DNA from 2 places in the Lysinibacillus sp. 54212 genome. Region 1 is predicted to be linked to the other one. Evidence: predicted binding sites of a transcription regulator. Region 1 holds the regulator's gene; the other holds the start of a gene.
The links. The regulator LexA, encoded in region 1, represses DNA repair genes until DNA is damaged. The targets are predictions, from matches to a motif close to CGAACATATGTTCG.
Positions count from the first base shown of each region.

Region 2: the regulator LexA is predicted to act here: its motif matches at 1,857-1,870, upstream of V4T18_RS06475 (DUF6434 domain-containing protein).

Region 1 covers NZ_JBAFWZ010000013.1:78,146-82,365, reverse strand. The annotation lists gene thiC (phosphomethylpyrimidine synthase ThiC) at 1-1,529, shown strand, start outside; gene lexA (transcriptional repressor LexA) at 1,963-2,583, opposite strand; gene yneA (cell division suppressor protein YneA) at 2,755-3,090, shown strand; gene V4T18_RS11110 (YneB family resolvase-like protein) at 3,087-3,746, shown strand; gene V4T18_RS11105 (hypothetical protein) at 3,831-4,022, opposite strand.
Region 2 covers NZ_JBAFWZ010000007.1:13,833-18,052, forward strand. The annotation lists gene V4T18_RS06465 (hypothetical protein) at 1-248, shown strand, start outside; gene V4T18_RS06470 (MBL fold metallo-hydrolase) at 312-1,136, shown strand; gene V4T18_RS06475 (DUF6434 domain-containing protein) at 1,259-1,822, opposite strand; gene V4T18_RS06480 (methyl-accepting chemotaxis protein) at 2,034-3,713, shown strand; gene V4T18_RS06485 (aldehyde dehydrogenase family protein) at 3,898-4,220, opposite strand, start outside.

The DNA of each region.
Region 1 (4,220 bases):
GTAAATGGATTGAGGAACGAGCAGATGTAGAAAAGTATGAAGGGCGACAAGTGAAGGCGGAAGATAATGGCTATAGTAATGAGGATGATCCTCGTGCTCAACACAACATTTTCCCGAACTTAAAGCGCCAACCATTGCGTGCGAAAGAAGGAAAAAATGTGACTCAACTTCATTATGCAAAAAAAGGCATGATTACACCGGAGATGGAGTTTATTGCAATTAGAGAAAATATGGAGCCTGAATTTGTGCGGAGTGAGGTAGCGAGAGGTCGTGCGATTATTCCATGCAATATTAACCATCCAGAGCTAGAACCGATGATTATTGGACGCAATTTTCACGTGAAAGTGAATGCCAATATTGGGAATTCTGCGGTTTCCTCTTCGATTGAAGAAGAAGTAGAAAAAATGATTTGGGCTACACGTTGGGGCGCTGATACGATTATGGATCTGTCTACAGGAAAAAACATTCATACAACACGTGAATGGATTATCCGTAATGCGGCTGTGCCAGTTGGGACTGTGCCAATTTACCAAGCACTTGAAAAAGTAAATGGAATCGTAGAAAATCTGACATGGGAAATTTACCGCGATACATTAATTGAACAAGCAGAACAAGGAGTAGATTATTTTACGATTCATGCTGGTGTCCTGCTACGTTACATTCCATTAACAGTGGAGCGTTTAACAGGCATCGTATCGCGTGGCGGATCGATTATGGCACAGTGGTGTTTAGCGCACCACCAAGAAAACTTTCTGTATACGTATTTTGAAGAAATTTGTGAAATTATGAAAGCGTACGATGTGGCCTTTTCGCTTGGCGATGGCTTACGCCCAGGCTCTATTCATGATGCCAATGATGCAGCACAATTTGCAGAGCTCGAAACGCTTGGGGAATTAACGAAAATTGCTTGGAAGCATGATGTGCAAGTGATGGTGGAAGGACCAGGCCATGTACCAATGCATCTTATTAAAGAAAATATGGATAAGCAATTAGAAATTTGCGAAGAGGCACCGTTTTACACATTAGGGCCGCTTACAACGGATATTGCCCCTGGCTATGATCATATTACATCTGCGATTGGTGCTGCGATGATTGGTTGGTTTGGCACGGCCATGCTTTGTTATGTGACACCGAAGGAACATTTAGGCTTACCAAATAGAGACGATGTACGTGAAGGGGTCATTACGTATAAAATTGCCGCACATGCAGCCGATTTAGCGAAGGGGCATCCGGGAGCGCAAAAACGAGATGATGCCTTATCGAAAGCGCGTTTTGAATTCCGTTGGCGAGATCAGTTCAATTTATCATTAGATCCTGAACGAGCAATAGAGTATCATGATGAAACATTGCCTGCAGAAGGAGCAAAGGTAGCCCATTTTTGCTCGATGTGCGGACCGAAATTTTGTAGCATGAGAATCTCACATGATATTCGCAATAGTGTCAAAGAAAAAGAAACGAAAGCGGTTGAAGAAGGTTTAAAGGAAAAGGCAAAAGAATTTAAAGAATCTGGCGGCAAAATATATCAATAGTTAGCGAAAAGGGCTGTCCGAAAATTTAGATGAAAATCTGGATTTTCGGCCGCCTTTTTATGATGGGGATCAATAAAATCTCTTTTGTAAAATAAAGCTACTACAATTACAAACTAAAAAAATCGATTACAGATTCGATTTTGGAGAAGCCGTATGTCCATCAATTAATTAAAGCGACTTCATATAAGAGATGCTGTTCATTCGTTAATTTTAATTCCATAATTGAAATAACTATAATTGTCATCTTCATATACTATTTTCTTCCGTTGATCTACATAAGCAAGAACCATCTATTGAATGGGAATGAAATGCAGAAAAACATAAGTATGCACGAATTTGCAGTAATGCTCACGTATTTATGAAATCAATACCCTTAAATATTCAGGAATGAAAAATGGAGAAGAAAACCTTGCGTATTCTTCTCCATTTATATTTATTGTACTGTTCGATATAAGCCTACAACTTTACCTAAAATCGATACTTGATTCACTAGAATAGGATCCATTGAAGAATTTTCAGGCTGTAAACGGAAGTGAGTTTTCTCTTTAAAGAATCGTTTTACCGTTGCCTCATCATCTTCTGTCATTGCAACGACGATATCGCCATTATGAGCTGTTGATTGCTGCTTCACAATGACAAAGTCACCATCTAATATGCCTGCCTCAATCATCGATTCTCCCATAATCTCTAGCATGAAAATTTGATCCTCACTCGTACCGTATGTATTAGGAAGTGGGAAGTATTCATCAATATTTTCAATTGCTGTGATTGGAGATCCAGCCGTTACTTTCCCGATTAATGGAACGTGAATCACTTCTTGTTTATTAACCGGATCAGCATCATGATCTAAAATTTCAATTGCACGAGGTTTTGTAGGATCACGACGAATCAAGCCCTTACTTTCAAGCCTCGCTAAATGACCGTGTACAGTTGAACTTGAAGCAAGACCAACAGCCTCTCCAATCTCTCGAACTGATGGAGGATAACCTTTTGCTCGCACCTCATCTTTAATAAATGCTAGTATTGCTTCTTGTCGTTTTGATACCTTTGTCATAGTGCTCACCTCTCTATTTTTATGTAGTTTCTTCTATCTAATTACGAACAGTATAACATTATGCGAACAACAATGCAAACATAGGTTCGAAAAAGAGTTGACAAAAACAAACGTTTGTTCTAATATGAAAACATACATACCGAACAAACATTCGTAAAGGGGTTTTTTATAATGAAATGGTTAAAACAAAATAGCTATATAGCACTTTTTTTCGCAGCTTCTCTTGTCTTTATTCTATACTTATTTATTACAGACGAAAAAATCGAGCACTATAAAAATATTACAATTGAGCAAGGCGATACATTATGGTCGTTAGCCGATCAATATCGTGGTAAAATGTCTACGCATGATTGGATTACGTTTGTAAAAAAAGAAAATGCGATGAAAACTGGCGCGATTGTAGAAGGACAAGAAATCCTTATCCCAGTTGAAAGACATTCAATCTATATTGCAAATTTAATAAAAGAAGATCATTATTCTGTAAAAGTGGCGAGTGAACAACAATGACAAACAACAACAAGGCAGTACTATATTGCCGAGTAAGCACTGAAAAATCTACACAAGAAACATCATTAATTAGGCAACGAGAGGAATTAACTCGTTATGCTAGTAATCTACAATTTTCAGTTGCAGCAGTTTTCGAGGATCAGCAAAGCGGCTATGATGTGGATCGTGATGGTCTGTTAGCAATGCTTGATTTTATGAAGGCTGAGAATATTACGACGTTATTTGTGCAAGACGAAACACGATTAGGACGTGGCAATGCACGAATGGCTGTCCTGCATTTATTGCAAAAAAATGAAACTACCGTGTATTCATTAAATGATGCTGGTCCACTTTCACTAAATGAAATGGATACAATGCTTTTAGAAATATTGGCGATTGTCGAGGAATACCAGCGGAGGTTACACAATGCAAAAATACGTAGAGGAATGCGTAGGGCAGTAGAAAATGGCTATAGACCAGAGTTGAATTTAAAAGAACGAGGAAATGCAGAAGGGCGTGAACGAATAGAAGTACCTATAGAAGAAATTGTTAAGCTTCGTCAAAAGGGACTTACGTTTAACGAAATCGCAAGCACGCTTCAAGGCTTAGGATTTCAAGTAAGTAAAGCAACCGTTCACCGGAGATATACAGAGTATACTGAAAGCAGTGTAAAATAATGTGTATAGCCGCCTCTTCATAAAATTATAGACCCGCATAAATTTAGTGGGCTACTACAACTTACTTCTTAAGTGTTTCCTAGACTAAAAAATCGTAGAGAGTATTGGAATGGCAAAAGCAATCGCTAAACAACTAATTGCTGCAAATTTGGACTGCTTTTCTAATCTCTCATCTTCAATTTTCAAATACTTCATATAGCTTAAAACAAAATATAACGTTAGTAACAAAAATACAGCTTCCACAACCATTAATACTGTAATCGTAGTATCTATCATATCGAATCTCCTTTTCCTATATTATAGATTAGGCTGTGTTTATTAAAAAAAATATTTCTTGTATAGAGGCGTGTTTGCTAGCGATAGCTTTATCGAAAGGAATTATCCGTTGAATAAAATCGAACATAGTGGCAAATAACCTTTTCCACGTTTTTTTAACACTGTAGAGTAAATTGACATACTTTAAAATTCTTATTT
Region 2 (4,220 bases), on a different contig from region 1:
TGTATGGAAGTGAGGAATTTAGTGGCGGTGTTATCAATGCAGATTATAGTCCTTTCAAAGACGGACAGATCCTTTGGTTTGATGCAGCATTAAGTGAAGCCAGTTCAACAATTGCAATATCTTATAGCTTAAATCTAGATGGAACAGAAGAGAAAACAACCGAAAAAATTGATATTTCAGGAGCTAGCAAATGGGTTAACCTAAAATTAAATCAAGACATGGAATTAGAGATTGTTGATATGGAGTAGGTGAGGGTTAATCCTAGCTTGAAAAGTTGTTGAATAAAAAAGTGTCAGAAAGTAGGAATCTCAATGAAAATTACTGCTTTACTAGAAAACTCAAAGTTCGATAAAAATTTGACCGCTAAACATGGTCTGTCATTATATATTGAAACCGAAGAAATGAAAATACTATTTGATTTGGGGCCAGATCAATCTTATATAAAGAATGCACAAGCTTTAGGAATTGATTTAGATATTGTACATGCAGTCATTATTTCTCACGGGCATTCGGATCATATTGGCGGCTTAGGTTTTTTGAATAGAGTGAATAACCATGCAACTATCTTTTTATCACAAAATGCCCTAGAACCACATTGGTTAAAAATAGGTCCTTATTTTCATTCTGTAGGCGCGGACACTACTATAGAAATGGAATATAGTAGTCGTTTGAAATTGGTAAAGAAGGATATTGAAATAGGGAAGGGCATACATATTATTTACCTACAGCCGACTAAGGAATTTACGAATAATCTTTATAAAGGGACCAATAAAGAATTGGATAACTTTGATCATGAAATCATGCTGGTCATTGAACGTCCAAATGGTTTAGTCGTATTTAGCGGATGCAGTCATCATGGAATTGTTTCAATGATAGAAACAGTATTACAAAAGTTCCCGAATAAAAAAATCGATAAAATAATTGGTGGGTTTCATTTAATTGGTTTACCGATACTCAATACATTAGGTAAATCGAAAGAAGAAGTCATTCGAATTGGGCAGACACTAAATAACATGCCAATTAATCATATGTACTCATGTCATTGTACGGGTCCAAAGGGGTTTAAAATTCTTAAGACGATTTTAAACGAGAAATTGCACACTTTTGAAACAGGTGAAGTTCTTGAGGTAAAGTAAATAATTTAATTATCGTTGGCCTTGCAATCCCAAGGCTCGAACGGGTAAAACTAGCATTTGTACGATGTCAAACAAGGGCTAGCTTCTACCCGATAGATGGTTAGCTCACAGGAGACGCTTCACTATGTAATAGGCGTGTATTTATTGCTACCAGGAAGTTTCTTGATCTCGTTCCATGCTTCAATAGCTTCTTCACGACTTTTTCCTCGATTTTTCGGGTCAGCAAAATAGTCTCGAATAAATTGATTATATTCGAATTGGGGAGGGATCTTTTTCTTGTACATCGGGTCATTTTTACGTTCTTCTTCCTGGTACCAAGCGTTGACAGCATCCTGATATGTTTTTCCGACATTGCTTTTAAAATACTTTTGAATAGAAGTAGAAAAATGAAATTTCGGTATTACACTCTCAAAAAATGCTCGTACATGCTGACTACAACGATGGTTTTCCGTAATGACCTTATTCAGGCTTAAATCTACTTCGGGCTCCGTTTGCTTATTCGATCGTCTCGTAGGTTTTGTGATTGCCCCTGTCAGAAGAAAAGTTTCAATCCTATCAGCAATCTCCATTTTAGAACCAGAAGCACTTATTGCATGTTCTCTACAAAATGATTGCAATTCTTCCTTTAACCAATAGAAATCTTTAAAGCTTTCTACACTAATATCCTTCGTTAGATTAGGTCTCAAAATATTACCTCCCTACTTCCTTTACCTCTATTTTAGAACAAACGTTCTCTTTTGACAATAGAGAGGAATTAAAAACTCCACTCTGAAAGGAGTTTTTAATTTTGTCAAATATTAGATAGGATTTGTTATAATAGTAATAACAACTATAGGAGAAAGCTCGTACATGAGATATACTCAGTACGACTTATTATTAAGGAATAGAGGGTGTAAGATGAAACTGACAGTAGAACGGAAGCTACAATTTGCATTTGGCATTGTTTTAGTACTCCTTTTAAGTATTGCGGGCATAGGTATGTACTATTTAAATGAAAACAATCGTACGCTTGATAGGATTGAAAAGGATACAGAGATTATTCATTTGTATAATGATATTTCTTTCCAAACGGTTCGAGCGAATGCAGCAATTCGTGGATATATGCTATATGGTAAGGAAGAAATGCTAAACAATCATTATGAAATTCGAGAAACTTTACATAGCTCCGTTGATCGTCTGGCAGCTCTTGGCTATGACGACAAGGATTTTGATCAATTTTTAATTCAACTAAAAGAGTGGGAGACACCAATTGATGAGCAAATTGTTCCGCTTTCTCAAAACGGTGATGTGGAGCAGGCGCAAAAGGTGGCGCTACCGGTTTTAGGAGAGGGCTCACAAAAGCTTGTTGTTTTCGGTAAAACGATGGCAACAAGTCAGCAGGAGAAGATGATAAAGAAGATTGAAAAAACGAAGAAACAGGGCGCTTTCAATATTAAAGAAATTTTCGTGCTTACAATCTTGTCATTAATTATTAGTATCGTGATAGCAACTGTATTTGGTCGTCGTGTTGCTAAAAACATTCAAAAAACGGTTTCGGAAATGAACCGATTTGCTGACGGTGATTTACAAACAGCCCTTCATTTTAAAACAAAGGATGAATTTGCCCAGCTGGCGACAGGGTTTAATACGATGGCAGAAAAGCTGCGTTCTACGATGAAGCAGGTAGGGGAGTCCTCACAGCAGGTAGCAGCAACCTCCGAGCAATTGACTGCTAGTAGTATGGAGGTAACACAAGCAACTGAGGTTGTTACAGAGTCCATTCAAGAAATAGCCTCTGGTATTGAAAACCAAGACTCACTAACAGGGGATGTAAAGGGCTTATCCTCGCATATACTGAAGAAAATGGATGAAATTTCACAAAGTATAGAGCATGTGAATGAAGCAGCTGTTGAAACGAAGAATATGGCGAGCACAGGGCGTTCATCTGTCCGAGATTTAACCAGGCAAATGGATGAAATATCAGATAACACTGTAGAACTAAGCACACGTGTACAGGATTTAGATGAAAATACAGCGGCAATTGTATCAGCTGTTAATGTTATAAAAAATATTGCGACTCAAACGAACCTTCTTGCTATTAATGCCTCTATAGAAGCAGCAAGAAGCGGTGAGCATGGAAAAGGCTTTGCCGTTGTAGCAGAGGAAGTTCGTAAGCTAGCAGATGAATCTAGTTTAGCTGCTGGAGATATTGAAAAGGTTGTTACTCAGATTACTGAAAGCACGCGTATCATTGAGGATGATATGCAAAATAGTAATCATTCTGTTGAGGTTGGTCGTGAAAAAGTATCTGTGGCACGCGATAATTTCTTAACAATAAACGATGCCATCCATGATGTACAAAGCCAGGCCGAGTCAGTTACAGAGGCTATCCGTGCGATTCACCTAGACGTTGAAAAGCTCGTGAAGGAAATTGATATCATTAGCGAAGTATCGATCAAATCAAGTACAAATGTACAAAGTGTAGCAGCTTCATCGCAGGAGCAAAATGCTGCTATGGAAGAAGTAGCAGCAGCCTCAACCCATTTAGCAAAAATGGCCGTTGATTTGCAGGAATCTATACAGACGTTTAAATACTGATAGAACTGAATAAATATAAGCATTTGAATCATTTAACAAGGGGGCTGCCCAGAAAGTCAAAACTTTCTAGGTAGCCCCTTGATTACTGTATAAGAAAGTATAATTTTTTTAGGGTTTGAGCATTTTCTCGCTCTAGCTGCCGGCGCTTATCGTGGCTAAACGGGACGCTTACATTTTTCTTACTTTATTTATATTTTTGCTGTAGCATTTCGAGCTTTCCTTTATAAGGAGGCATAACAAATGGCTCGTATTCCTGAGGTATAGCGGTAAACACAGCGCGGGCGTGAGAAAAGCCTTTAAAGCCATGGATCCCGTGATAGCTTCCGACACCAGAGTTACCTACACCTCCAAAAGGTAGGTTCGGGTGGGTATTGTGCGAATAAATATCATTAATTGTTACACCGCCAGAAGAGGTTGTTTGCAATATATGCTGAACAAGCCCCTCATTTTCACTAAATAAATATAAGGCAAGCGGCTGTGGTTTTGAACGAATGTATGCAAGAGCAT